One region of the Shimazuella sp. NTD248 genome, then DNA from elsewhere that is predicted to be linked to it. Evidence: a T-box and tRNA genes for the amino acid it is inferred to sense, from the RefSeq annotation. Region 1 holds a T-box; the other holds one or more tRNA genes.

Evidence for each region. The T-box of region 1 lies ahead of thrS (threonine--tRNA ligase). A T-box ahead of a tRNA ligase gene usually reads a tRNA of that ligase, here a tRNA-Thr.
Region 2: it encodes a tRNA-Thr, which carries the amino acid that the T-box ahead of thrS (threonine--tRNA ligase) is inferred to sense. The anticodon was not compared.

The regions. Positions count from the first base shown of each region.
Region 1 is NZ_JCAJZT010000012.1:9,300-12,466, reverse strand. Features, by position in the region: gene ytxC (sporulation protein YtxC) at 91-975, shown strand; T-box leader at 1,009-1,235, shown strand; gene thrS (threonine--tRNA ligase) at 1,272-3,167, shown strand, end outside.
Region 2 is NZ_JCAJZT010000014.1:23,332-26,498, reverse strand. Features, by position in the region: gene AC5WOE_RS19565 (amino acid permease) at 1-1,233, opposite strand, end outside; tRNA gene AC5WOE_RS19560 (tRNA-Thr) at 1,482-1,557, shown strand; gene AC5WOE_RS19555 (TetR/AcrR family transcriptional regulator) at 1,819-2,370, shown strand; gene AC5WOE_RS19550 (DMT family transporter) at 2,370-2,741, shown strand; gene AC5WOE_RS19545 (DinB family protein) at 3,035-3,167, shown strand, end outside.

The DNA of each region.
Region 1 (3,167 bases):
CCAACCGGCAAGTTTTCTTAACCGATGTATACCTGCTAAATGTTTCCCATATACTAAAGCAGGATACACCAGACAGAAAGGGGTGCGAAGATGGATTTTACCATCAGCATACCTCAAGCAAATGCTTATCAAACGACTGGTTTGTTTCATCATCTCATGCAGTTACCTCAAAGAATGGAAAAATTAGATGTGCTTTGTGAAATACAAGAAGTTAGTATTTCAGACCGTTATTTTTACACCATTCAATGTAAGTTAAAACGGAGATCACAAGAGAGAGAAATAAGACGGGCGATCAGTGAAGAAATAGCACGGTACATCTGTACATATTTTGAAGAAAATTTAATCGAAGATGCAATCCAAAAACATTATCCGCAATACTACGACCGAGAAATAGAGCAAATTAAAGTACATACCAATCGACTATTTCAAAAAAACACACATACTTATTTCCGGACTCCTTATAACAAACGCTCGGACCGTTTAGGGAAGCCGATTTTCCATTTTCTTCGCGAATCAAAATTGCTGGCTATCGATGGATATGTTCACTTTCGACTTGAGCACTATCGTAAAGCTTTAGCCAAGTGTGTCCATGACGCAGTAGACCAATTTTTATTGGATCAAGAATATCAAGATTTTATTTCCCTCTTGAAATATTTTGTCTCGGTTCAAGGTTCCAAGATCGATCTGGTGCATCTCATGCATCGGGGTGTGAAACAATTTGAGCTACTTGATGAGCAGGGCAAACCTTTGCAATTAAACGATGGTGGAACTTTGCAAGAGATTGTAGAACATTCTTTCTCACATGAGGATTTAATTGTCAGTACACTGCTCACAATTGCACCAGAAAAGATTATTTTGCATACCAAATTTCCTGAGGAAAACATTATTCATACCTTATCGCAAATTTTTGAGTCTCGAATAGTGAAATGTAATGGTTGTACTTCCTGTGGTACAGTGGAAACGCTTGACTTGTGATTAAAACATTCGGTATAATGCAAACAACTTTTTGATTTTGCGTTGATAAGGATATGCTTTTTGTCAATGGTGATAAGAGAGAGGGGCCGTCGGCTGAAAACCCCTTCACCCACTTGATAAAACAGTACCACCTTGGAGCTGGGATAGGGAAAATAGAGTATCTATCTCCGGTTACACACCGTTACATGTGTCTTATGAGGACTTATTTTTGGATAAGTTGAATTAGGGTGGAACCACGAGATCAAACGCTCGTCCCTTTTGGGATGCGGCGTTTTTTTATGTTGAAGAGGAGTGAAATGCAGATGTTGGTTAAATTGCCTGACGGATCAGAAAAAACGTATGAAGAAAAAGTTACGGTAAATGACGTTGCTGTTTCTATTAGTAAAGGTCTACAAAAAAAAGCGATCGCTGGTATGATCGATGGTCAAGTAGTAGATTTAAGCAGAGAAGTACCAGATGGAGCAGATGTGAAAATATTAACTTTGGACGATAAAGAAGGATTGGACGTATATCGTCATAGTACCGTTCATTTGATGGCACAAGCGTTAAGGCGTTTGTATCCAGATGTAAAATTGGGAATTGGACCAGTCATTGAAGATGGATTTTACTATGATATTGATCTGTCTCAGAATTTAACTCCTGAAGACTTACCCAAAATAGAAGCAGAAATGAAAAAGATTGTAAAAGAAAACTTTCCATTTGTGCGGAAAGTAGTATCAAGGGAAGAAGCAAATCGCAAGTATGAGGAGATTCATGATCATCTCAAGCTAGAGTTGATTCGCGATTTACCAGAAGATGCGGAGATTACCATCTATGAACAAGGGGAGTTTTTTGACCTCTGTCGTGGACCGCATGTTCCTTCTACAGGACGGCTGAAAGCATTTAAATTGCTCAGTATTGCGGGTGCTTACTGGAGAGGAAGCTCCGATAATCAAATGCTGCAACGAATTTATGGAACCGCATGGGAGAAACAATCCGAATTAGATGCCTATCTCGAACGTTTGGAAGATGCAAAACGACGGGATCACCGCAAATTAAATAGTCAACTTGGCATTTTTTCACTTGTTCCAGAAGTCGGCCAAGGCTTGCCGCTTTGGTTGCCAAATGGAGCGAAAATCCGCCGGGAGATCGAGCGGTATATCGTTGACTTAGAAGAAAGTCTTGGATATGACCATGTGTACACCCCTCATTTAGCGAATGTAGAACTATATAAAATTTCCGGGCACTGGGATCATTATCAAGAAGATATGTATCCAGCGATGAAAATTGATAACGAAGAATTGGTATTGCGTCCGATGAACTGTCCACACCATATGATGGTCTATAAAAGCGAAATGCGAAGCTATCGCAACCTGCCGCTTCGTGTCGCAGAACTGGGTACCATGCACCGCTATGAAATGTCAGGAGCTCTTTCAGGATTGCAACGTGTGCGCTCGATGACCTTAAATGATGCACATATTTTCTGCTTACCAGAACAGATCAAATCCGAGTTCAAACGAGTAGTGGAATTGATCCTTGAAGTATATCGTGTGTTTGGGATCAAAGACTACTTCTTCCGTCTGTCTTATCGTGATCCAAAAAATAAAGAAAAATATATCGATAACGATGAGATGTGGAATGTATCCCAATCGATGTTAAAAGAAACGATGGATGAAATGGGCTTGCCATATGTGGAGGCAGAGGGAGAAGCGGCATTTTATGGGCCAAAACTCGATGTCCAAGTCCAAACAGCATTAGGGAAAGATGAGACGCTATCTACTGTACAATTGGACTTCCACCTCCCAAATAAATTTGAATTGGAATACATCGGAAAAGACGGACAAGCACATCGCCCAGTTGTCATTCACCGTGGTGTAGTTGGTACAATGGAACGTTTTGTCGCATTTTTGACGGAGTATCACATGGGAGACTTCCCACTCTGGCTATCTCCTGTACAAGCGAAAGTACTTCCTGTATCTGCAAATTACATCGATTACGCAGAAGAAGTGACAAAACAGCTAAAAGATGCAGGTATTCGTGTGAATTTGGATGATCGAGATGAAAAACTCGGATACAAAATCCGCCAAGCGGAAATGGAGAAAGTTCCTTACATGTTTGTAGTAGGGGAGAAAGAACGAGAAGCAGGTTTGGTAAATGTGAGACGTCGTCACTCCAAAGAGCAAAGTGTAGAAGGATTAGAAGAATTGAAGAAT
Region 2 (3,167 bases), on a different contig from region 1:
AATCCAGTTAGTAACAGGGGCACCTGGCATTTGAAAGTGACTTCGTTTAATTTTTCCAGCTTTCACTTGTTGGTGATACTTTAAATGGGCAAACATAATAATGATCCAAGTCCAAACAGCACCTACTGTCCCGATACTTGTGATATATGCAAATGCTTGCTTTGGAATAAAATAATTCAAGGCAACGCCGATAAGGAGGAAAAGGGTAGAGATAGTAATTGCTCTTCCAGGTACACTCCGATCGTTTACTTTTTGAAACGCTTTTGGAGCTTGTGCAAGGTTGGAAAGATTAAATAACATTCTCCCTGAGCTGAACACACCACTATTGCAGGAAGATAATGCAGCGGTTAAGACAACCATATTGATAATCATTGCGGCTCCTGGGATGCCTACTTTTTCAAAGGTTAATACAAAAGGGCTGACATTTTCATTTAAACCTACCCAAGGGTAGATGGCCATAATCACTGCTAAGGAGCCAACATAAAAAATTAAGATTCGCCAGATGACACTATCTACAGCTTTCGGTATGGTTTTATCTGGGTCTTTCGCTTCTCCAGCCGTTATCCCGATTAACTCCACCCCGATGAAAGCAAACATCACCATTTGAAGAGATAGAAAGAGTCCACTTATTCCATTGGGTACAAAACCACCATGGCTCCATAGGTTGGAAAAACCAGTAGCATGACCATGGTTTCCGATTCCAGTAAATATGATTAATAATCCTACAAGAATAAGAACAACAATAGTTACTACTTTGATCAATGCAAACCAGAATTCTACTTCTCCAAACACCTTTACAGCAATCATATTAATAATGTATATAACAACTAAAGAAATTAAGGCAGGTATCCAATTCGCTACCTTTGGAAACCATAGGTGGACATATTTTGCGATAGCTGTTATCTCTGCCATCCCGATCACAATCCACATAAACCAGTACGTCCATCCTGTAAAAAATCCAGCCCATTCTCCGATAAATTCTGTAGCATAAGTACTAAATGAACCAGACACAGGTTTGTACATGACTAGCTCACCCAGTGCACGCATGATGAGGAAAATGATCATTCCAGCTACAATATAATTAATCAGTATTGCAGGTCCAGCGGTTTTTATGGCTGTTGCTGATCCGAGGAAAAGCCCTACACCAATAGCTCCACCAATGGCAATAAGTTCAATATGCCGGCTCTGTAACTCACGTGATAAACCATGTTGTGAGTTTTGTTTTTTCGACAATCGCATCCACTCTTTCCTATGTAAAATACAGCATATCTATATTTTTCTTTGTTACATTCTGCATTCCCTTTTAGAATTTGTTGAATGAGAAAAAATATGTAGTGCAGGGTAGTTAAATGGAATAAAGGCTAACTTCACATTGAGTAATAATGAAATGTGGGTTTATCGATACAATAAAGAGAAATTGGATTTGACTAATCTGTTCATCTGACATATAATGATTTGGTCAAAATACGTATATTTCCTATGCTGGTGTAGCTCAGTTGGTAGAGCACTTCACTCGTAATGAAGGGGTCGCAGGTTCGAATCCTGTCTCCAGCACCACTCGAAACCCTTGTGTTTACAAGGGTTTTTGTTTTTTCTTGAAGAGCATAACCTTGATTAGAAATATATAATGGTGTCTATTGGTGTTCAAAGTTCAAGCGATTCACTTTAGAAATCAATAAAAATAACGAATTGAAAGTAAATTCCTGTATAGGAACTTACTTTAGATAAAACTCGCACTTTACACATTCTGTGAACCTCGATGCCCTCACTTGAAATAAAACCGTCCAGACGGTATAATATGGTGGGTGGTGATAAAAGTTGACTTCAAATAAAAAAAAGTTAAAAAGAGAACTGATTCTTAGAACTGTTTCACAGATTGTACATGAAGAAGGAGTAGAAAAACTAACATTAGAGGCTGTTGCAAAAAGAGCAGGCATAAGTAAGGGGGGATTACTGTATCATTTTTCCAATAAAAATGCCTTGATTCTGGGTATGATCGAACATCTATCCGATCACTTTGTAGGAGAGTTTAATAGGAGGGCAGAAGATGAGCATCATTCCAAAGGAAAGTGGACACGATCTTATATAGATACATCGTTTTACGGAGAAAGCTATAGGAATGATCTGTACACTGCCCTTTCAGCAGCGCATTTTACTAATCCTGAGATGCTGAAACTGTTACGGGATGAGTATGCTAAAATTCAGGATAAAATCGAAAATGATGAATTAAACCCTGTTCGTTCTACGATCGTCCGTTTAGCAATAGATGGTTTATGGTTTGCCGAAATGTTTGGGCTGGCTCCTCCAAAAGCAGAGCTCAAACAAGAGATTATTGAGGAGTTGAAGGCAAGTATTAAGGAGGATTCATAATGGCATATCTTTTTCTGGCAGTCTCTATTATTGGTGAACTGATTGGAACTTCTATGCTTAAGGCATCAGAAGGATTCACTAAGATATTTCCAACATTATTCACTATCATCGCGTTTCTTATCTCTTTCTTTTTTATTTCTTTAGCTCTCAAAACGCTTCCTTTAAACATGACTTATGCCATCTGGTCAGGGGTAGGAGCTGTTGCCACAGCACTGATATCGGTACTGATCTGGAAAGAAAAAATAAATACTGGAAGTATTATCGGGATTTCTTTAATCGTAATTGGGGTTGTGATTTTGAATTTATTCGGTGCAGCTCACGGTGAGACAGATAGTACAAAAGAAACGACAAACTCATCTATTCCAAATTAAGACTAATAGTTCCTAAGTTTAGACAGAGTACTAATAAAATGTTGGAGGGACTTCTTTATATGAATGAAAGAACTTTATAATTTAGACTCTACCTATTGTGGAATTATCTAGAATCTCGACTAGAGCAGTTACCGTCTCACTACCCCTAAATGAACATTTTCAGGGAATATGCAAAAAAAAACATTCGCTGTCTATTTAAAAACTTCTTTAAAGGTTAGATTTCTTCACTGACTACCTTTGTCAGGGTTGACGTTTTAAAATGAAAGGGACAAGAATTAAGGAGGCGACCAACGATGGTCATGACATTAGAGCAATTTCGCGAAATTTTGGATGGGAATCGTCGTTTAACCATTCGAACAATTGAGGCTTTCCCTGAAGACAAGTTATTCACCTTTGCACCGGTAGAACCGCTTCGGCCATTCTCAA